One region of the Metabacillus sediminis genome, then DNA from elsewhere that is predicted to be linked to it. Evidence: riboswitches for the same ligand, from Rfam matches in the RefSeq annotation. Region 1 holds a riboswitch; each other region holds the start of a gene.
The links. Region 1 has a riboswitch for cyclic di-GMP ahead of WCV65_RS15320 (putative glycoside hydrolase). Riboswitches for the same ligand answer to the same signal wherever they lie in the genome.
Positions count from the first base shown of each region.

Region 2: another riboswitch for cyclic di-GMP. It lies ahead of WCV65_RS13285 (anti-repressor SinI family protein); the one in region 1 lies ahead of WCV65_RS15320 (putative glycoside hydrolase).
Region 3: another riboswitch for cyclic di-GMP. It lies ahead of WCV65_RS18975 (swarming motility protein SwrAA); the one in region 1 lies ahead of WCV65_RS15320 (putative glycoside hydrolase).

Region 1 is NZ_CP147407.1:2,948,899-2,956,844, forward strand. Features, by position in the region: gene WCV65_RS15305 (DUF2194 domain-containing protein) at 1-1,550, opposite strand, end outside; gene WCV65_RS15310 (hypothetical protein) at 1,547-2,455, opposite strand; gene WCV65_RS15315 (hypothetical protein) at 2,452-3,678, opposite strand; cyclic di-GMP riboswitch class I at 3,744-3,834, shown strand; gene WCV65_RS15320 (putative glycoside hydrolase) at 3,870-4,754, shown strand; gene WCV65_RS15325 (fructose-specific PTS transporter subunit EIIC) at 5,128-7,008, opposite strand; gene pfkB (1-phosphofructokinase) at 7,021-7,935, opposite strand; gene WCV65_RS15335 (DeoR/GlpR family DNA-binding transcription regulator) at 7,932-7,946, opposite strand, start outside.
Region 2 is NZ_CP147407.1:2,536,215-2,544,160, reverse strand. Features, by position in the region: gene WCV65_RS13330 (polysaccharide biosynthesis tyrosine autokinase) at 1-337, opposite strand, end outside; gene WCV65_RS13325 (helix-turn-helix domain-containing protein) at 401-739, opposite strand; gene WCV65_RS13320 (TasA family protein) at 1,286-1,879, shown strand; gene WCV65_RS13315 (DUF5658 family protein) at 2,217-2,516, shown strand; gene WCV65_RS13310 (hypothetical protein) at 2,528-2,731, shown strand; gene WCV65_RS13305 (CalY family protein) at 3,149-3,745, shown strand; gene WCV65_RS13300 (hypothetical protein) at 3,928-4,617, shown strand; gene WCV65_RS13295 (signal peptidase I) at 4,620-5,177, shown strand; gene WCV65_RS13290 (helix-turn-helix domain-containing protein) at 5,182-5,517, opposite strand; gene WCV65_RS13285 (anti-repressor SinI family protein) at 5,609-5,743, opposite strand; cyclic di-GMP riboswitch class I at 5,773-5,866, opposite strand; gene WCV65_RS13280 (YqhG family protein) at 6,021-6,815, opposite strand; gene WCV65_RS13275 (SNF2-related protein) at 6,827-7,946, opposite strand, start outside.
Region 3 is NZ_CP147407.1:3,652,061-3,660,006, forward strand. Features, by position in the region: gene WCV65_RS18965 (M14 family zinc carboxypeptidase) at 1-961, opposite strand, end outside; gene WCV65_RS18970 (hypothetical protein) at 1,102-3,669, opposite strand; gene WCV65_RS18975 (swarming motility protein SwrAA) at 4,118-4,546, opposite strand; cyclic di-GMP riboswitch class I at 4,632-4,719, opposite strand; gene WCV65_RS18980 (5'-nucleotidase C-terminal domain-containing protein) at 4,863-7,223, opposite strand.

The DNA.
Region 1 (7,946 bases):
TGCATATTCACATACTCTCCCTTTAAACTTTCCCAGCTTGCATTTTTGGAGCGGTCTTCATCCAGTACATCGTCCGGATGAATAAAATGAGAGAATACCCCCATGTTTGCTATAGCATCCGTCAGCTGAAACTGATCCTCTTTTGTAAACGTATAGCCGCTATTAATTCTTGGAAAATGATATAAATCCGTATAAACAGAATCATAGCCAAATTCCTGAATTAAACTCCCATTGGAAGGGTCACCAGTATAAAGACTTGAAAGGACCTCCAAATCCGGCATGGTGTGCCTTAAAGCAGAGATTCCGGATCGATTCAGCAAATTGGATGGCGGAACATAGGTCTTTAGCTTTTGATCAGGAAAAAGCTCCTCCTGAACACCTCTAAGTTCAAGGAGCGAACTCTCCATCTCTGATTGAGACTCCCAGTAGCGGTATCCAAACTCAGTGGAAATCGGCTCTTTTTCGGTCACTAGTGCTTCATGGTTATACCCATGCAATGCAAGCTCTCCGTTTATCGATAGCAGCTGCCTGCCATAGGCAAGCAAATCTTTCTGGTTCATTTCCATCAGCTGTCCTGTTAAAAGGCGGGGCTTGTCAAGGTACGTCCCGATAATGGCACCAGTGTATGGAAAATCATAATTTTGACTGATTTCTTTCATGTCCGGCCACCATATTTTTTTATAAAATTCAGGATAGGCCATACCATATTCCTTCCTGATTTTTTTTGACTCTGCTTCAGCAATCGGGGCTGGAAAATCATCTATATACATGACTTTTCCTCCCATTTGTCCAGAGACAAATGCAGGGAAAGCGAGACTAATTGATTGAACAATCAGGCCGCGTGTACTTTTATCTTGCAGGCTTGTCCCGTTCCAGTTTACAACCCTGCCTGAGCCTGCGTCACGAGTCCATAGTAAAGGAAGCGATCCGGCGGACATATAAGTCTTTGCATCAGGCTGCAGCTCTGTTTTCAGCATGCTGTTAGAGAAATAGTTCGAATTTGAATCCAGGTCAGGATATCCTTTAAAAAACGAATCTGAAAATGTAATGCCTTTTACTTCGTCAGCAAATCCATCCGCTTTCTTTATACCGAGCAATTCATTCCATTCAGCATCAGAAAACCGGTTTGCTAAAAAAAGCCGGCCGCCGTCATTTACAAATCGTTCAATCGAATTAAAATCCCAGCGGGCTGTATCCTCTCCCGTTAAAATAAGCAGAGTATACGGGGATGGTTTTTGGGTGCCTGCTTTCTCAGCAGCAATGACCTGATACTGAATTTTCGCGTATTCCAGTGCTTTTTTTATATTAAAAAATGTTCCTTCACTTAACTTATCTCCCTTTTCAGGCTCGGTTAAATAGATTTTCATATTCCCGGCCTTCTTTTCCGGATGAATCGAATTCATATAAGAAACTTTTTCTGCCGGCTTCTCATTTGGGCTAAGCGGCAAGTTGGAATAAAAATGATCGGAATTCATAAATAGCACTCCTGCAAGCAATAGAATGACTGCTCCAAATGTAAAAATAGCAAATCGGGGAATCCGTCCATTCACTTTTGTTCCCCTCCTAAATATCGGATAATTTCTTGCTGATTTCCAGGGAAAGAAACCAAGTCTGGATGATTTCTAAGCCGATCGGCCAGTTCAAAAACCTTCTCCCATCTTTCTTTTGTATAGGAAATCTTCAGCCATCCCCACATGACGTTAGCAGAATTAGGGTTTTGTTTTAAAAGCCCTTCAAAAATACGCTCTCCTTCGTCAGGATTTTTTTCGAATAAATATAAGCCAAGTGCTTCTGTATACTTTGGATCATCTGGAAATGCTTCAGCTGCCTCTCTCAAAAAAGCTTCATATTCAGCCTCGGTTTTCTCTCGAATCGCAGAAGAAAGCAATTCGCTCGAAAGATAATCCTGATAGGAGTCCAGCAGCTGCCTGTAAGAGGACGGCCGGTCCGTGACCTTTTCTCTTTTTTGCTGCTGGATAAGATTTGATAACCGATCGTGTAGAACATTTGTGATGGTCGCTGCATAATGTACGGCCTCCATATCAGGATGGTTAAGACCCTTTTTAATGATTTTTTCCTGATTGACCGTATTTTCATTCGACATATGCAGCAAGAGATTTTTCATCATCCACGTATTTTCCGTACTGTGGCTGGTCATGTTAAGCAATTCACGATCCTGCCTCAATGTTTCTCTCAAACTTTCAAAATTGTATACCTTATTATGAATATAGCTTGAATATTCCTCCATAAAGGTATCATCCTGTTTTCTCATGTATGCCAAAAGCAAAAACCAGCCATACACGAAACCAAGGACAGGAACTGAGAATGAAAGAAGAATCCATAATATAAGAAGACCATACTGATTCTGTTCAATTTTTTTGACATAGTAAAATTTAGACAAAAAAATGGATGCGATAATTCCTAAAAGAGACCCTGCGGCAAAAATCCATATCATTTTAACGAATCCACCTCTTTTGCAAGAGCTCTCTGCAATCTTTCTTTCACTGCCTTTTCATTTACAGGTTCTACACCTGGCAGGAGCACATAAAGAACTTCCATCTCTTCATCCCACCCCGCTGTATCAAGCTCCCTTAGCTGGTTTTTCATTAAGAGATCGATTTCACTCAGATTATGGCCCGCTGTATTCAGTTCGAAAATAACAAAGGGCTGCCCGATCTTTTCTGCCCTTTCAAGCTCTGCATTAAATCGTTTAAAAAAGGAAGCAAGCTGAAAGATCCCCGTACCAGGATATCTTTCATGCTGATTTTGCTCCCGCTCATATTTATAGGCAAAGCCGAGTCTTGTGCCCATCCACTTTAAGCACCAGTCAAGCCACTGAACTTGCTGAGCTGTGCAAGCCTTTAAATCAATGCCATCCACCGCCAGTATATACCTCTTTTCTCCATAAATAAAAACCGGACCTGCGAGTACCGGGGAGGCAGAATCATCTTCCCGTGATCTAAACAGCACATGAGAAGATTCCTGCATCACTTTAGTTAACAGAGAAGGCATTTCATCCATCCAATAATTCGATTGCAGCTTTCCTTCCCTGTTTGTATTTATTTTGGATCGGATTGAATCACCGTGATTGGAGATTAGATATAAAACGAGCTGGCTCCCTTTAAATTTCTGGTTAACAATACGCACCATTTCATTAAAAATCGTGTCCGAATCTGTAAAATGAAGCGCCGTGATCATTTCATACATTTCTGCATACTGATCCTCTGATTCTAAAAATCTTCTTCTATAACTCTCATTTACAGATAATGCTTCGTCTAATGTTTCTTCCAGAAGCTTTTTATCCTCAGAAATTTCTTCATATAAATATGTTATATCGGAATATCTTTCTTTGTGGGATTTACTTGAAAGTCCAGTAAATAGAAGAAGGAAAAAGAATAGCACCAGCGGGAGCAGTTGATTGAAATCTGTCAGATACAAATATAGATCCCCGCCGCTTTGATATTCGTATGCAAGCGAGGTGAAAAAGGCTATGAAAAAGGGAATTAATCCAAAATATAAGCCATATCTCATAGAAATAAGGACAATCACAACAGACCAAAGCACCTCATTCAGCATAGGGAGACTGTCCGAAAAGAGGAAAATCAGGAAGATGCTTAAGACGGATAGTCCAATCGCTTCAGTTAATTTTAGAATAGTATTAGTTTGTCTATAGATCATTAGAATCACTTCCTTTTATAAAAAATAGGTTGAGTTCAGAAAAATAGGCTGATATGATTAGGACAAAAGGTGATGGGCAAACTTGCTGAAAAGCAAGGACGCAAAGGCATGGGTCGTCGACTTCTACAAAGAAGTACCGATCGCCAGCCTGCGAAGCTACCATCCCTCGTTAAAAAACGGAGGGATTACAAATGAATAACGTAATCAGATTTTTTGTATTGGCTTTTTTTGCTGTATCTAGTATTATTTCTTTATCTCCCGCTGCTTCTGCTTTAACGACTTCTTCTCCCGCTGCTTCTGTCCAAAATGTTTCTGCTGCAAATGGAGTGTTTGATAACGTGAAAACCTACAAAATTTTCTACGATGCTCCCACCCCGGCTATCATCAATAAAATGAAGGCTTATGACCTTGTCATAATAGAGCCCCTTCTTTACACCAAAACCCAAATCGAAACGATTAAGGCAAATGGTACGAAAGTATTCGGCTACATCAACTCGATGGAAGCTGATAATTGGAATACCGCATTTTTGCAAAAACTTCAGCCTGCCGATTACTATCAGCAATCCAGTCAGAAATACTATATTCAGCAATGGGATTCCTACCTGATGAATATGGCTTCCCCGCACTTCAGACAATTGCTGCTTTCAGAGATTGAAGCCCAGGTTCACAGTAAAAATATGGACGGCGTCTTTTTTGACACCGTTGGAAATATAGATGATTATTTCAGCGAAAATCCTGACGAGCTTGCTAAACAGCGCGCAGGTCTTGGGGAGTTGCTGAAAAGTGTAAAAAACGCCTACCCAGCACTTGGAATTATCCAGAATTGGGGAATGGAGACTCTTAAAACTACGAGTAAAAATTATGTAGATGCGATTATGTGGGAGAATTTCAACCACAATGTTGTCTCTAAAGATGCTTGGTCTAAAAATCAGATGAGCGATTTAAAAGCCATTCAGAAGGAAACTGGACTTAAAGTTCTTACTGTTTCTTTTGAACAGCACTCTAAGAGTGATTGGTATTCCGTGCAGCAAGGATTTATTCATTATAAAGCAACAAAAGACTTTAATAGATGGTAATTATTATATCAACCTAAAACACCCGGTATTTTTCGACAATAACTAGTTCTCCATTCTTATTAGACTCTAATCCACTTAATTGACTTACATTATTTGTAGCACAGCCGTAAGATGCTGGCAATATTCGAATAGGCTCAGTAAAACCAGACTCGCCTCAAATGCGAGTCTGGTTTTTTGTAAGGTCCTACCATTCGTTATAATTCATTCTACCCATTTCTAACGACTTAGTCTATTTAGAATATTTAAAATTCAGGAAAAAAGGTAACTTATTTCACAATAAGTATTCTTCCTAACCCATTACCCTTTAATTTAGAGAAACATGCGGAATACAAAAAAGAGGCTGCGGTCTATATTCCGCAGTCTCTTTCGTCATTTATTTTATAGGCTTTTTCCAGAATCCAATGATAAGAGCTGTTACTGCTGCTCCGATAAGGATGGCGACAATATACAAGAACGGATTGCCATCTACAACTGGAATAACAAACGCTCCTCCATGAGGTGCAGGAAGCTTGATGTTAAACAGCATCGATAGTGCTCCGGCTGTCGCTGCGCCAATCACTGATGCTGGAATGACCCTTCCTGGATCTGCAGCAGCAAACGGAATCGCTCCTTCTGTAATAAAGGTAGCTCCCATAATGTATGCCGTTTTCCCTGCTTCCCTTTCCTGCTTCGTAAATTTACTTTTAAAAAACGTTGTTGCAAGAGCCATACCAAGTGGAGGTACCATTCCTCCAGCCATAATAGCTGCATGAGGAGCAAAGTTTCCAGCGTCAATCATCGCAAGACCGAATGTGTAAGCCGCTTTGTTCAACGGTCCGCCCATATCTACCGCCATCATGCCTCCAAGAATTAATCCAAGAAGGATTAGGTTTCCTGTACCCATCCCTATTAACCAGCCGTCAAGAAGATTCATTAACGCTTTTGCCGGTGGAATTACCACTACGATCATGATGACTCCTGTAAATAGAATCCCGAACAGCGGATAAAGCAAAACTGGTTTAATTCCTTCGAGTGCATTCGGTAACCGGCTGAATGCCTTTTTCAGAAATAAAACGATATATCCGGCAAGGAAACCGGCAATCAGTCCCCCAAGGAAGCCTGCGTCTCCACTAGAAGCAAGCAGGCCTCCAACTGCTCCTGGTGCAAAACCGGGTCTGTCGGCAATACTCATGGCGATGAATGCTGCAAGGATCGGAATCATTAATTTAAATGCATTTCCTCCGCCGATGGTATTCAAAATTTCTGCGATTTGATTATAGCTTGGGTCTTCAGGATTTGCGGAGTTAATTCCGAACATGAAGGAAATTGCAATCAGTATACCGCCCCCTACTACAAATGGGAGCATATTGGATACACCATTCATTAAATGCTTATAAAATCCCGTTCTCTGTCCTTTTTCTTTTTGGCCCTCATCGTTCTTTCGCGAGCTGCCCTGGCTCCTTTTATAAGTAGAAGCATCCTGTTTCAGGGCACGTTCGATTAGCTCCTGCGGCTTTCTGATTGCCTGGGCAACCGGCACTTCTATCACATGCTTGCCGTCAAACCGCTCCATCTCCACCTGCTTGTCAGCTGCTACGATGATCGCGGAAGCCCTTTCAATTTCATCCTGCGTTAACAGATTCTTCACTCCGCTTGAACCATTCGTTTCTACTTTGATCATTACACCCATTTCTTTTGCTTTAGCTTTCAGAGCGTCAGCCGCCATGTACGTATGAGCAATCCCGGTTGGACAGGCTGTCACAGAGAGAACCAGCTGTTCAGCTGAATCCGATACAGATTCCTCCTCCTCTTCAGACATCGCATCCTCTTTTGAATTGATGGCTTCCAGCACTTCATTTTCTGTTCTTGCTTTCTCCAATTTCTTTCTGAATTCAGGGTCCATGAGGAAGCTGGACAAAGAAGAGAGTGTTTCTAAATGGGTATTATTTGCACCCTCTCCAGCTGCAATCATAAAGAACAAATGACTTGGCTGCCCATCTAAAGCCTCGTAATCGATGCCGGTTTTCGAACGGCCGAATGCAATAGCAGGACTTTTCACAGCACTCGTTTTGGCATGAGGGATAGCAATGCCCTCTCCAATTCCTGTTGTGCTTTGTGCTTCACGGGCAAGAATCGCCTCTTTATATAATTCACGATCATTCAGTTTTCCGGCATGATCCAGCTTATTTACAAGTTCTTCAATCACTGCTTGTTTTGAAGCCGCAGATAAATCCAGCAGGATGGTATCTTTAGTCAGCAAATCTGTAATTCTCATCTTATAGCCTCCTCATCCAATTTTCTCTATTTTTACTTGTTCGAGCAGTTTTTCTGCTTCTTCCTTTGTACAAAGATCATGCGAAAAAGCTGTCGCGCTTCCTGCGGCTGTTCCAGCCCGAAACGCTTCCTCATAATCACCAAATTTTGTATAAGACGCCAGGAACCCTGCTACAACCGAATCTCCTGCACCTACAGAATTCTTTAGGATTCCCTTTGGAACAGCAGCTTTAAGAACCTGATCTTGATTAATAAATACTGCTCCTTCACCAGCCATTGATACAATGACGTTCCGGACACCTAAGCTGATAAGCCTTTTCCCAAAGTAAGCGGCTTCATTTACCGTGGACACTTTTGTGTGAAACAGCTCTCCCAGCTCGTGATGGTTCGGCTTAATTAAAAGCGGTTCGAATTGCAATGTTTCCTCCAGTGCCGGACTAGTCGTATCAATTACTGTCTCTGCGCCTGCATTTTTGCAGATTTCAGAAAGCTTGCTGTAAAATGTCAGAGGCATTGAGGAAGGAATGCTTCCGGCAAGAACTAATAAATCTCCTTTTTCCAGCTGGTTTATTTTTGAAATCAGCTGCTCCTGCTGCTCGCCTGTAATAATAGGACCTGAAGCATTAATTTCTGTTTCCATTCCGGTTTTTAGCTTGACGTTGATTCTTGTATTATCAAGGACCTCAACAAAATCTGCTGCTATTGATTCTGATTGAAGGAAGTTTTTTAAGAAATCACCTGTGAATCCTCCCGCAAAACCAAGGGCCGTACTTTCCGTTCCCAGCCGTTTCGCTACTCTTGAAACGTTAATGCCTTTTCCGCCCGGGAAAAGCTGCGTTTCCTTTGAACGATTCAGACTTCCTAGTTGAAATTCTTCCAGCTGAATGAAGTAATCAATAGAAGGATTCAATGTACATGTATAAATCATGATGTGCTCAC
Region 2 (7,946 bases), 410 kb from region 1:
TTTCTGCCTTTACATTGTCTAAAAATTCATCTTCCGTAAGAAGTCCATCCAGATCCTTAATAACCAGATCGGCCATTCTTTGGCTCTTTAATATATATTGATAAGTTTCAATGAGTTTTAGACTTGCGTCTATTTCCAGAGGTGATACAGGTTCGGCAGTGTTTGCTGTTGGGGTGGTATTTACGAGCAAATCCGTTTTCGATTCGTATATTGGACTTGCAATGAAATACGTATAAATAAATCCAATCAGCAGGCATACAAACGGTATGGACGTTATTAGAATTTTATTCTTCCTGAGGATGTTAAGCAGATCTTTAATCTCAAACGTTTTTTCCATAGTAATCCTCTTCTCCTAAGTATCAATACTTGTATGATCTTGTTAAATAAATAAGGAGATTTCTTATTTGCTGTGCTTTTTACTGAACTGGATATAGTCGGTAAAAAGCTTAAAATCCTCTTTGCTTAATCCATTCCTTATCGCTGTTTTTAAAAGATCTTCCCATTCTGGATCTAGCTGTTCAAGTCTGCTTTGGTTATTCTGTTCCCCTATGAGATCCTTAACCTCAACACCAAGATTTTCAGCAATTTTTGTAAGGAAATGCAAGCTGGGGTTCTTTTGTACATCTCGTTCTATGTAGCTTAAATAAGATTTGGATACACCTGCCTGATCCGCGAGCTCAGTCAGGGAAAAGCCCCTTTGCCTTCTAATCTCCCTTATTTTTTTTCCTGCAAAAGTCATATGGTTACTCCTTATCTATCAGTATCTATGTTCATTATATAGTACAGTAGATTCTTAATAAAATACAATAGTGGAGTGAAATCCTTAGAAATGTCGAGAAAAAGAACGATTTGGTTCTTTAAAAAGAATTAAATGACAATATATCACAAATTTTACCTGATTATGAAAGAATATCTGGGAATCTGAAGCTTAAATTGAGAACGAGGTGTCAGTAGGCAGCTTGTATATGAGACTAAACTTCATAACTAGCCTGAGCCCGTCTTTTAATAAAGGATGTTCTTTATAAAATAGTTAGCTATTGTTAGATAATTCGAGAAAAAGAACGAAAATGTTCGTTAAAGTGAATATTATGGCAATTTTCGAGATTTTTCAATTAATTAGGACTTAATATATAATCAGATATAGGTATTCTTTATTAAGAACGATTGTACGCCCCATTTCCGGTTAGACTCTATTGAAAAATGTGCTTGAAGAAAGATTGCTGGCGGTTGATTCTTTTCTATTAAGAAAAGTTCAATATAAATTAAAATCTAGGGGGCTTTTAGAATGGGAGTAAAGAAAAAATTAGGTTTAGGGCTGGCATCAGCAGCGCTTGGTTTTTCCTTAATTGGCGGCGGTACATATGCCTATTTTAATGATACTGCAGAGGCAGCATCATCGTTTGCAGCAGGTACGCTTGATTTAAATGTAAATCCTGAAACGATTATTGATGTGAAGAACATCAAGCCGGGTGACAAAATGGATCGTGCTTTTAAATTGGTAAACAGCGGTACTTTAGATATTAAAAAGGTATTACTGACTACTGAGTATACGGTGACAAACAAAGCTGGTGCTGCCGTAAATGTAAATGATTTGGGCAAATCCATCAGAGTTAATTTCTTATGGAATGCAGACAAACTAAATGATGTTATTTATAGCACAACCCTTGATGAATTAAAGGACGAGGACCCTAATGTGATTGATAAAAATGTATTTACACCTCTAATGGAAAGAAAGGGTCTAAAAGCAGGAACAACGGATGATCTATTTGTTCAATTTGAGTTTGTTGATAACAATGAAGAGCAAAATGAGTTTCAGGGTGATTCAGTTACTCTTAAATGGAAATTTGAAGGACGTCACGGTAAAGGCGAAGAGCTGTAAGACAGCCCGGGAAGACGGGAGCTTTCCTGTCTTCCTTTTTCACCTGTTTATGAGAAACCATTAAAGCAGATATACAAGTACTTTGAATCACATTTGATAAGACGCAGCAGCCCATTACACAGGTTTCACCATTTCGTATATCGGTTATTTTATTGAATATGCTAAGTCTAAAGAAGGAAATGCGCTCCTGTTCATTGTTCCTGGTTTGCTGTTGATCGGGTACTCCGTTATGACTATTTGGCGGGTGTTTTCCAGGCTGGAAGAACCGAAGGGTGCATAATCTGCTATTTCATTCATAGCATAAATAATGGCCTGTATGCCAAAGGAGCGGTTTCCAATGAAAACTGCATTCATTTACCTGGCGATTGTCAATGCAATTGATTTGTTTGTTACATTAGCCGGTCTTGAACTCGGTTTTATAAGGGAAGCAAACCCGATTATGAAAAGCCTGTATGAGTGGACGCCGGTAGCGTTTATGGGTGTGAAGCTGATGTTCTCTGTGCTTCTTCTTTGTATGGTGTTTTTAATTCCGCTTAAAACAACGAAAATTTTAAAGGGCGTTACATTTTCTGCCTGCATTTTATATACGTTTGTGATGGTGCTTCATTCGACTTGGATTTTTCATGCAACAAATTAGGAGAGATGATGATGTTTAAAAAAGTATGTCCGCGCTGCGCAAAGTCTTCATATAGCAGCTATAATGGCGGGGAATGGATTTGTCCGGTATGCTCCAATGATTTAACCTTTCAGCGTTCTCTTTTCGAACATGCACAGATGAAAATTACACCAATAAAATCGAAGTACAGTGAAAAAGGGTACGATCCTAAGCCTATCATTTCTTTATATGCCTAACAGCCAACCTGGAGCTTGCTCGAGGTTTTTTTGTATATTTTGGCTCAGGCTGCAAGAAGTGTCTAATGTCCCGGATAGAAAGGTGCAGGGTGAAAAGGAGGAGATTTGGGAAAAGCCCGGTTTGCAAGGACTTCTTATGTGGATCCAGGTGCTTTTTCTGGAAAAATCGTACAAAGGGATGGGTCGATATATTGGTACAAAGAACCTTTTGCCGAATTTAGGCGACTGCTAAACTAAAGGAGGCAGGCAGGAAGAAGTTTATAACAATTTGTACATAATCTGTTACCTATGGAAAAAGTCCTTCCTGGATTTGAATTTGTCGGAATATTTAAAATTATAATGATGCAAAACAGAATGGTTGAGCCTCTTTATTCATAAAGAGTTCACATACACACAGAAAATCAGGAGGAATGTAAAATGGGGATCAAGACAAAATTAGGATTGGGTATTGCATCTGCGGCACTTGGATTATCATTGGTCGGCGGGGGAACGTATGCATATTTCAATGATAAAGCAGAAGCGGCAAGCTCTTTTGCAGCAGGAACGCTTGATTTAAACGCGGTTCCGACTGAGATTGTGAATGTGAAGGACATGAAGCCTGGTGATTGGATGAACCGCACGTTTAAGCTTCAAAATGACGGGACAGTGGATATTAAAAAAGTACTACTGACGACTGAATACACGGTAACGAACAAAGAGGGCGAGCCTTCAAATTCTGAGGATTTAGGAAGCCATATCAAAGTGAACTTTCTTTATAATGCGGACAAGCTTAACGATGTTATTTACAGCACGACACTTGCTGAGCTGAAGGATATGGATCCAAACGCAGTTGCAAGCAATGTCTTTACCCCGCTTTTTGAAAAGAAAAAGGGACTAAAAGCTGGTACAACGGATGATCTGTTTGTTCAATTTGAATTTGTTGATAATGGTGAAGATCAAAACCAATTCCAGGGAGATTCTCTCCAGCTTAAATGGACATTTGACGGACGTCAAGGCGACGGTCAGGAGCTATAATTTCCAGCTTTCATCATAGAAGTTTTACATAAAACAAGGTATCAGGACGGAGGCAGAACAGCAGATTTCAGCTGTTCTGCCTCCGCCTTTACCTTTTTAATTGAAGTTTTTTTCAGGATGAAGACGTTAAAGGTTCATGACTTATGAAGATCAGATTCTACATAACGGACGGGGGATAAAGGATGGGGAGCAGCAGAAGTAAGAGAGGACGCATCTTTCAGACAACGGTAATTTCTTTGACCATTCTGGTTGTTTCAGCTACTTCGTCATCACCCGTTCAAGCTTATTTAAATAAAAAAGCGGATCAGGAAATTGGGTTTCAAATGGGCTCATGGTGGGATGGGAGCAGACTGGGTTTTGAACAAGCGGATATTGAAAAGCCTTTTACTGCATGCAGTTCAGTGAATCTGCCTTTTTCCATTCGTAATAGCGGATTCGGTATGATTGGATCCACAGGCTATCGCATCTATAAAGATGATAAGGTACTGGCAGAAGGGACACTTGGCAAAATCGGGGAGAATCATACAGAGCATCTTTCTATTCAAACGGATGAACCCGGCATCTATTATGCGGAAGTGGATCAGCGGCCGGGTTATGAAGGAAATGAAAACGAGACGGTTCGGACTGCAAGTTCCATTATAACCGTGGCAGAATGCCCTCCTCCTCCGAAAAAAGAGAATAAAAAGAGAGCAGAAAAAAAAGAGACAAACTCAAAAAACATGGAAGAAGAGGGAAAGAAACCTGCAAAAGATTCTGAAATGATCGACCAGGTTGAAGATGATAAGTCAAGTAGTGCTGGAATACCTGAGGAGGATCCTGAGCCGGGAAGAACCCCTGAAGAACTGGCAGCTGATAAGGGGGATTCCGAGTGAAGATGATAAGCCGGGGGTTTACAATTTTACTCTTTTTCATTTTAATTGGACTTGCTTTAGCCGTTTTTTCATCGAAGGCATCCGGTGGAGAGCCAGAGGTTTTCGGCTATCAATTAAAAACGGTCCTATCAGGTTCGATGGAGCCGGGCATTCAAACCGGCTCAGTGATCGCTGTAAAAACGGGCGGGGATATGACGAGATTTAAAAAGGGTGATGTCATTACATTTTGGATGGATGAATATGATTTGGCGACACATAGAATCACACAAAAAACGATGAGCGGGGGTCAAGCTGTATATCGTACTAAAGGTGATAACAACAAGTATGAGGATTCTGCACCGGTTCAATCGGATAATGTAGTTGCCCAATATTCAGGATTTACGGTGCCCTATGCTGGGTACATTAGCCATTTTGCGCGAACAAAAGAGGGCGGTGCGCTAATGGCAATCATACCCGGTCTGATCATGATCATTTATTCCATTTCGACAATCTGGCAAGCCATACTTAGTATAGAAGAGAATCATATTCAAAAAAATAAACGGCCGGGACATGAGTCCTGACCGTTTATTTTTTTGGCTGATCCATCCGCCATTTATTAAATTCCAAAAATTCCCTAAATTGATCTTTGGTGACACCTGACTGCATAGCTTCTTTTACAAGTGATGTCCAGTCCTGATCGAGCTGATTTGCATAAGCATCCTCAGTATTGCCATTCAAAAGCGTATTAACGGAAATGCCAAGCACAGATGAAACCTTTTCCAAAAATTGAACCGATGGATTTGATTGAAGATTCCGTTCGATTGAACTTAGGTAGGATTTTGCTACGCCTGCCCGGTCTGCTAGTTCAGATAAAGAGAGATTTTTTTCTTTGCGATATTTGCGTATGCGTTCACCAATCATGACATCACCTTCCCTCGGATATTATAGCATATAACGAAGGGAATATTTCGGTAAATCGAACAGAATCGACAAAATTTTTTCGACAATTAGGTCAATTGCTGCTTTCATTCTGCTTAGACTGAAGGAAATGCCGAATGTCTTCTTTGCTGATTCCCATTTCGAGAGCTGTCAGGATCAGCTCCTTCCATTCTAAATCCATTTCTTCTTTCACCATTACATTCTCCATCCCATTTCCTCCTAAAATACGTATGTATTTCAGGCAGTCCGGCGATCATCATTGCCTCAATACGGCAACCTTAGACCCGTGACTTTGCGTCCCTGCTTTTCAGCAGGTTTGCCTTTGTCTGACCAAAAAGCTTTTCCCTGTTAAAGGTGATTCTATAGTCTCTATTCACCAGTGAAACCTTTGTACCATGATTATAGAATGGAAAAATAAAAAATGGTGCTGAATTGTGTCGAAATGGAAAAAAATATTAAAATTTTTGATTTTTCAGCCGATATAATTAAAAAATTGTGCGCTGATTTAGGTAAAAAATACCCCCGTTATTAACAGAAATATGGATATTCGGCTCGTATAGCTCTTTTAACGCTTCTTTCTCCAGCTCATAAACCTCCGGCTTTTCTTCCATATCTTCATAAAAGTGCTGAAGAAGCATTAAATCAGCATTCCATCTCTGTCTTGCTTCATCCGCCCATGAGTGGTCATCCTCTGCTATTTTAGTTTCAATATGCTGGCGGATTCTCAGCATCCCGCTTTTTGGAAGAATCAGCGGGGAAAGAGTGAAGCAAAAATCAGGGATCTTTGGTGTTAAGGGAAGCTGATTCAGACGGTCCTGAAAGTTTTCAACCATCGTTCCGCTTATTAAATGGAGGCCAATGGAATAAACGAAATCCTTTTTCATATCACATTGATAAGAGACGGTCATATTCATGCAAAGCCAAGGATGGAGCGGCTGCTGTCCCGAGTTTGAATTGGGTCTTTCATACATGCGGGCAAAAGACCCGAGCTTGCGGGCAGACTGGAAAATCTGATGCAATCTGGGAGAGCCTAAATGAACAAATTCCGTTTTCTCTTCGTCTGTTTCTTCATTTTTATCTGTTAGGAGAGTAAGCTTCATCGGATTTGGATCTCCGCCTGTTTTTTCGAGGTAATGCCAGTAAAACGGGCGATTCATAAGCTCCTTGTCCATTTCAATCGTCAGCTGTATGGCAAGCGCCCCGGCCGTTTTTGCGGTAATCTCGCATTGGTTGGCTATAAAGAATCTTTCCAATAATGTATGAATTTCTTTTTGATTCATTCGTCACCCTCCTAAATAATATCTCCGGCCGCTTTTTTTTCTTCTTTATCATGCTGTGCGAAATCAAGAATCGAAGTAAGGTTTTCCATTTTAATTTTCATTTCTCCATCAGATGCAGAATGGAAAAGGATATCCTGAAGATGTTCTTCAAAGTTCGTAATTTCCATCCTCGTTAAAATTTCATCAAGCTGCCCAATCACTTTTTCAAACAGATTGATTTTTTCATATAGGAGCTTTAAGATGTGCTCCTCTACCGTATTTCTCGTTGACATGTTGTAAATATGAACATCCCGCTCCTGGCCCAGCCTGTGAATCCGGCCGATTCTTTGTTCCAGTCTCATTGGATTCCAGGGAAGATCATAATTAATAATCTGATTGCAGAATTGCAGATTAATTCCTTCGCCGCCTGCTTCTGTCGCGATGAGCACCTGGATGTTGCCTTTAAACAAATCCTTCATCCAATCTTTTTTTCCGCGCTTGAAACCGCCGCGAAAAGGTACAGAGGAGATGCCATGCTGCTTTAAGTACCATTGCAAATACATTTGCGTAGCCCGGTACTCAGTGAAAATGATCACTTTGTCATCAATTTTTTTAATCAGCTCCAGTACCTTTTCAGCTTTGCTGTTCCTGGTTACATGATCTACTGCAGTCAAGAGCTGATGGATGACTGGCTGAGGAATGGGGGTGCCATGTTCTTCCTGGCGGTCAAGCATTTTCTTTAGGGTCATGTATACAGACTCCCTGCTGCTGCATGCTTCTCTTTGCAGCGTCATGATTGAAAAAGTATTGACTCCGCCGGGAATGGCTGTTTTAACTCGGGTTATTTCGTCATAAAGGTGCTGTTCGGTTTCCGAAAACACAATCGGGATTGTTTCCACAATCCGTTTTGGCCAGTCGATTCCAGTGTCGCCGCGCCTGTTGCGGAGCATAACTTTATTGATCAGCTCTCTTAAGTGTTCATGGTATTCCACAGAGCGGTTTTTAGCAGAAAAGACCTCTGTAAAATAAGCTTCGTTCCCAAGGTGGCCTGGCTTTAGGAGGGAAACAAGATTGAAAATCTCTTCAATCCGGTTTTGAATCGGTGTGGCTGTAAGGAGCAGACAATATTTTTTCTTTAAATTCAGGACAAAA
Region 3 (7,946 bases), 700 kb from region 1:
TGCTGAAATTTTTCAGCGGAACACTCGTATCTCCTACAAATGGAGAGATTTCAAGCGTGAAAGCAGGGCGCTTGTATGTCTGCAGGAACCAGTCTGTAAATCCTCCTCCAGACGGGTTAGGTCCAGGATATACGAGCCGGTATCCAGTCATTCTTCCAAGCTGCTTCGCGTAGTTCAAATCGCGCGTATAGCGGGCACCGGTCTGGTAAAAATTCCAGAACAGGATTTCTCCGCTTGAATGATAGCTTAGCGACATTTCAGGGTCAATGTCCTTCATAAACCCCAGGACCACTTTGGTTTCAGCAGTCGATGCCGGGCTGTAGCCTTTAAAGTTTTCTGAAGCGGGCTTGCCCGGGCTGCAGCAGATCGACGACCATTTTGCATCATATTGACGGTTCAGGTCGACCCCTTTTGCGTTTGCTTTCCAGTGTTTAAAATCCGCGCTTCCTCCATTCATCTTTAACGCAGATGACTGACTGGAGGCCGGAAGTGATTTCACGCCATATTGCTGAAGTGAAACTCCGTCAGGATTCACCATGGGCATAAACCAAATCGTAGTTTGGTCTAAAATTGACTTAGCTGATAGGCCATTGATTGTTGAGTTACTGTAATAGGCTTTTGCATATTGATCAATCATCTTCATATTGAGACTGGTAGTCATCCACTCTCTCGCATGGTGTGAACCGTTTACAAAAACCTGCGCAGGGCCTTTCCCGATCGAGACAGCGTAAAGATCACGTCCATATTCCGATTTTCCAACTGATTTGTAGCTCACTAAGTGAGGATATGTAGCAGCAAGCGCTTGTAAATCCTTTTTCATTACATCATACGTATAGACCTGATTAGCATTGACAGAGAACGGGGCAGCAGAGGCTTTCTCTTCTGTGCCAGTGAAGCTTTTTGTGCCAGTGAAGCTTATGCAAAAAACAAAGGCGGCAATTATCCAAATTAATTTTCTCACTCTCTCGTTCCTTTCCGCTTTTTCTATCTCTCTAACAATCTACCATGAAACGGAGTCATTTCCAGACTTGACTTCAAAGGGCCGACCGTGTATTTAGCGGAGGAAAAAAAGAACCCGGGAACAGGGCTCCCGGGTTTTCATTAGTTTTTATTATAAATCATAGATTGCTTATTGTATTCTAGATAAAAACCATTTCCTATATCTAATTTATTACCATCGACATTCAGAATTTCATATTCCTCTCCCGCCTGCAGCTTCATGACAGGAAGAGCTTCCCCATATTGGAACATCATCGAGTCTGATGTAAGTTCGACAGTTCCTACATAGTAGGACACATCACTTGTTTTTTGAACTTTGTAGCCATTTCCTACATCGTAATATAGACCGTCATAGCTATAAACCCGAATTTCCTCACCAGGCTTAATCATCCTGAACAATTCTCCGTCCGGTTTCATAATCGGTGCTTCTGTAAGAGTTAATACTCTTCCCACATAGGTGGAAATTTTATGCGGCTCGTTGTAGAAGTAATGGTCATTTCCTACGTGATAGTAGTTTTTATAGGTTCCATACACACGGTAGAAAGCTTTACCAGGCAGCTGTTTAACCGGCACCATGGTATTTCCTTCTTTTTTGTACAGCAGCAGCGGCTGTTTAGAAAACACTCGTGCAACCGGGAATGGTGAATCGGATGTTAAGACATTTGGTATCTTAATTTCACCCGGTTTTAACACATGCTCTTCTGTTAAATCATTTGGATTCAGCCTCCAGAGATTGGAGCGGAGATTATAATACAGATTCCCTTTATTATCTTTTGCCAAGTCGAACACATCACGTGTATCGTAGCTTGTAATTTCCAGTGTATTTGTATCAACCTTAAACAGCATTCCCTGGAAGGTTCCGTACAGATCTCCGGAAGGATCCTGCATCAAGCTCTCTGTCTTGTACATTCCCTGGATTTGGTTAGGTGTGATGGGATAAAGATTCGGCATCCCTTTGACTGGATCATAAACGAGAAGCTTGTTATCCACAATGCCCCACAGTCTTCCGTCTGCAGTCATGGTCAAAGCAGAAATCTTAATCGCATACCCGCCGGGAAGTTCGATTTCTTTTTTAGCATAATTCGAGCTGTTTGTATCAATCGCAAACAATTTGGCTGTCTCTTTTGAGAGATTTCCGCTGCCGTCATAAGCACTCGTTCCAAGGTACAAGGTTTGGGATTGATTGTTATAAACCATGGCCGATGCACTTTGCTCGTATGGAAGGGATTCCTGATGAACAATTTGCTGCTGATTTAAGTCATACGATAGGAACATACCGGACTTCTGCCCGCGTTTTGGAACCGTTCCCGTATAGAGTCTGTTTCTTTCCTGGTCAGTGGCCATAGCCTTCGGACGATCCTGTCCATCTGCTCCAAGGTCCATAATTTTTCTTGGATTGCTTCCTGCAGCCCATTCCTTAGTTGTATCGTATTCATACACAAGTGCATCCGGATAGACACCAAAAAACATCTTCTCATTCATGGATGTCATGTCCTCAACCTGTCCAAGACCCTCATACATCTTAGTTGTATCGGTTTCTGGATTATACACTCCAAGTTTTCCGGAGATGAATCCTGAACTGTAAATGTTTCCGTTGACCCCGTTTCCTACACTGTAGATTTCTACAGCCTGCGCAGGGAGCTTTAAGGAAGAAAGTTTAAAGCGATCTTGTGCAAGGTTATATTCATAAAAGCGGCCGCTGTTTCCAGCCAGGCCTACAAGCTGGGTCTGTCCATTTACATTAAGAATATCCAATGATACGGCGCCTGCACGGGATAAGTTCGAGTCTAACTCCCGGCTGCTTCCGTCTGTTGGATTAAATTCAAATAATTTTCCCTGGGCACTGTAAAATACGTTCTGGCCATTCCAGTTTTCTGATACTCCTCTGGAGTCTGCCGGCAGAACATGCTCCAGCTGATTGCTTTCCTGATTCAGGACGAGCAGTGTACTTTTGTTTTCCATTTTCGCATATACTTTTCCGCCCGCCAGGTCCAGATCATAAACAGAGGCGGCAGATTTATATTCTTCAGGCAGAATATCTGTTTTTTCATTTGTATTCAGGTTCCACTTAATAAGAGCTGCCGGAGAACCGAGGCCCACATATAATGTGTTATTGTCTTCATCATATTCAACACTTCTTGCGTACTTGCGTCCATTCATGACAACACCAAGGCTGTCAAACCCTTTGTCATCACTATATGTAAAGACCGTTCCGCCATATGAAGTTACACCAAATACCCGATTTTGCTTCGTATCATACGTTAAATCCCAAATGGTTGTATTGGATGCTGAGGGTTCTTTACCCAAGTCTGAAAGCTCTTTTGTATCAGGATTATAACGGTAAAGATTTTTGTTAGGAGTAGATCCCAGCCAAACCTGACGATCCGGACCAACCTCAATTGACCAGGCTGCAGTAGCATCAGTCAGAGTCTCCATATCAATCACTTGCTTCGTCTGTAAATCCATAACAACAAGCTTAGCAGGCTCACCCTGCAGCAGTGCATAATAAAGCGGACGTCCATACTGATCCTGTCCGGCTTCACCTCGTATTACATTTACATATTGAACTTGCGGACCAATATTTTTATACGGTCCTTCCGTGGCAGATGCGGGGAATGCGAGCAATGAAATGAGGAGCAGGGCAGATAATGACATACGAAGTAACTTCACAATAATATCCTCCAAAACCTTTCTTTAATCCAATTTCCCTCCCAGAAAATCCGATTATTTCTCTAATATGTATATTCTACCAAACGTTAGGATTTATGTCTTAGGAATTTGGAAAATCACTTTAAAATTATTGGGAGGAAATGTATACTTTTAAAAATATCAAATTCAGGTAAATTTTTCACTTCGGGGAGTTTAAGGTTTTGTAAAGATGCCACATAAAAAAACCCCTCACACTGATGTCAAGAACAGCATGAGGGGCTCCCGCTTTATGAAAATTTGAAAGGGGAAACAAGTTAGGTGAAAGAATCTAAATGCTAAGACGTATGTTGTTTAAGATTTCTGTCTATCTGCGTCTATGTATGTGGCATACAAAAAATCACTCGATACTTTCGTCCTAATTGTATCATAATTTTTTCCTCAATTGTTAATAATTTTTTGCAGTTTTGGATTATTGAAGGAAAAAATTATTTTTTCTGGGTTTGTAATACTCAATGCTTTCTTCAGAAGACCAAAGATTCGTATTCATAAGCGAAAAGTCCAGCTTGCAAGTATCGTCTGGTGAATTGGAAATAAGCTGTTCCAAGAGCTTCACATCATTTTTTAACCCTTTAAATGAATCATACTCTCTGGACTTATTGGGCCGGCCGATATGATGCTGAATATAATCTTCAAGTGTGGAACTGCTGATATCCGAAAAACTTGTGCAGCTTGTATAATTTACACAATATCGTATAAATAAGGTCACAGCATTCTCTGCTTTCCTGCTTTTTAAAATTTGATTCTCTCTCATAACAAAATCAATTTCTCTCCGTATTGAATAGCTCCTGATTTGCTTATCATTCATTCGCTGATCAAACGGGGTTAACTCATTACTCATTCCTATGCACCCTCCATTAATAAACCTGAGCCGCATAAGCTTAAACAGACCAAATCAAATTTCTCTGGTGTAAGCACTTATTTCCTACGGCGGCCTGACGATCCTAGCATTATAAATGCCTTAGACTCACGGCTTTGCGTCCCTGCTTTTCAGCAGGTTTGCCTTTATACTGGTATATTTGGATTTTAATCCAATAGTGACTATTATACTATTGTTTTGGAATATTATCTATATTCTACATGAATTATCCTTAAATACAGATCAAAAAACCCCTGCTCATTTTCACTGCGGGGGTTTATTTTGATACGATTCTTAATTATTTTCCTGCACTCTGATCGATGATACGTCCCTCTACAGCAGGCTTAATACCAGGGTTAGCTTTTAGATACTGACTAAACGTCTCCCAGTCTGTAAAACCTGGTTCACTGACCCGGCCTTCATCGTAAGCTTTTTTAAACATCGTGTAATTGTCTCCGCCAGCTGCAGTAAACGCGTTTGTAGCTACTGAATACGTTTTAGCTGGATCAAGAGCGGTATAGTTCGTCCCATCCTCTTTCACTTCTACTTTCACGACACGCTGACCAGCAGGCTTCGTGCTGTCATACGTGAACTTCATTCCTGCAACATGAAGGAATGCTCCTGCTTCTTTCGGAGCCAGTTCTACACTATGCTCAAGTGCAGCTTTAATTTCGTCACCTTTAAGGTTCATAATTGCAAGGGAGTTCCCAAAAGGCAGAACTGTGAGGATTTCACCCATTGTCACATCTCCTGCATCAATGGATTCACGAATTCCACCGCCGTTTTGAACAGCCATTACGGTTTTAGGGTTGATGGTTTTGGCTCTTGCAAGCATCCCATCGGCAATAAGGTTTCCAAGGTTCGTTTCCTTCGTACGGACATCTGCACGAACTCCATTTAGAGCTACTTCTGATTTTGCTACCACTTCGTTTTTAACCTTATCAATAGCCGGTCTGTACTTTGTGTTAAGGACAGAAGCCGCTTCCTCATCTTCTTTAATCACAAATTGATCCCCTGATTTTTGATCAATATCAATCAGTTTGCCAGCTTGCTTAATTACCTTTCCTTTTGTGTCAAACTCTACATCAAGCACACCAAGATTCTTGCTTAGCTCACCAGTCTGAACAATAACCGTTGGCTCAGCACCTGTGTTGTCCATTACCGGTGCACTCAGCATGGTATGAGAATGACCTCCGACAATTACGTCAATTCCTTCTACTTCTTTTGCGAGAGTTACATCGTTATCTCCGCCGCCATCCTGGTAGCCGATATGAGTTAACGCAACAATTTTATTGATGCCTTGCGCTTCAAGCTGCTTAACCGCTTCTTTTGCTTCAGCAATGTAATCTTCAAATACAACATCTTTACCAGGGCTTGAAATAGTGGAAGTCTCAGCTGTCGTCAGTCCGAAAATCCCCACTCTTTCTCCATCTATATTCTTCACAATGGCCCTGTAGGCTTGCCCATCCTTCGGTTCAGCTGAAACGTCAGATCCGGCATAAGCTTTCATATTGGCATCTTTAGAGAAATCAACATTTGCACTGACGAATGGAAACTTCGCTTTTTTAACAAAGTCGGAAAGCACTACTGTTCCAAGATCAAATTCGTGGTTACCAAATGTCATTGCATCATAATCAAGAAGATTCATTAGCTCAAGGTCAGCCTGGCCTTTAAATTCGTTAAAGTAAAGCGTTCCGGAAAATACGTCTCCAGCGTTAAGAAGCACGGAATTTTTCTTTATAGCTCTCGTTTCTTTAATGGAAGTAGCAAGTCTTGGAGCACGGTCCAGGTTCGCATGCGTGTCATTTGTGTGCAAAACGGAAAGCTCAAAGTTTGTTGGAAATAGAACTTTATACTGAGTTCTCAAGTCCATTTTTTCCTTCATTAGAGCAGGTTCAAGGGAAGCATCAATTAAAGAGTAGAATTCTTTTAGCAATTGATTGTCAGGATATAGTTTCGTAAGCTCGGCTCTTAAATCAGCACCTTTCGTTTCAAGCATGCTGATAATTGCAAACATTTTATCCGCTGTTCCTTGGTCTTTAGCCGAAAGAGCAGCCTTAGCTTTTTGATGATAATCATAACGGGTCATTTCATAGGAGAAGGATTCAGTCGTCAGTTTAGCAGGCAAGACGAAGCGAGTATTCACAACTTCTCTTGATTTCGGGCCATAAACCTTTGAAACCATTTTTTCAAGCTGCATCGTTTGCTTTCTTAAATCATCGTATGCTCTTCTAAGCTCCGATGGAGACAGTACTAGAAAATCAGCTTTTACCTTGTATCTTGCACTGTCCAATTTTTCACCGTATTTAACGGCGTCAATTATGTAAGCTGCACGCAAGCGCTGAATCTCAGAGAACTCAAGACGATCGTTCATTAGCCTTTTAATGCGGGGACTGCTAAGCTTTGAAACTTCATTTCTCGCTGCAGATATGGCTTCTTTGGAGTTATTATAGCTTTTTAGAATACTAGGAGATAACAGCAAATCTCCGGATTCATCCACCTTGTAAAACGTGGATAGAGAATTGGAATAAAACTCAGCGTTCTTCACTGCTTGTTCCGCTTTAGAACTCGAAGCTGCCTGAACTGGATTGACTGCTACAACAGTGGAAGCTGCAGCTGCAGCCGCTATACTGGATTTCAAGAATTTACTCTTCGACATTATTTATGTTTCCTCCTAAAGTTTTCTAATAAGCTCCGCTAATACGCCCCCTATAAAAAACGCTTTGGGGTCAAAAAGCTTACTTATCTTTGAGTCTATCGTATTAGCGATTTTATATCTATGTTATGGATGTAAATTATTTGTTTATTTTGTAAATTGGTGTGTTTTTAGTTGCAAGACAAAAAAGCCCCGCAGAGATATCCACGGAGCCTTTTGAATTCCTTCTGGTGGTGACCGGCACCTTTTTTAAAATCTCTCCAATAAGTAATAGCCTAATACTATGAACTGAATGGGGATCATGCCTAATGTAAAACAGCCATTTGTGCAGCCGCAGCTATCCAGGCACCCATTTGTACAGCCGTCTCTTCCCCTGTCGTCAGGCTTTTTCTTCTGATGATCAGAATACTTTTGATCTTGCAGGTTCGTTCACCTCTCACGGTAGTATGTATTAAGGCTGACCCTGCCATTCGTAAATTTCCGGCTCCACGCCTCTTGTGCATGTGGATGCATGTGGGGGAATACGTATTTTTCTATATGGTTTTTTACGTCACTGGGCTTTAATGTATTACCGGAGCAAAAATGAAATAATCATACAACTTTTTCAGACTGTCTCTTTTGTTTTTTTGTTGCTATAGTTACTTGTATTTTATGACGTAAAATATTGGAATGACAATACACCTTGATGTGGAGATTCAATGCTACGCCTAACTTTAAGTTATTGAT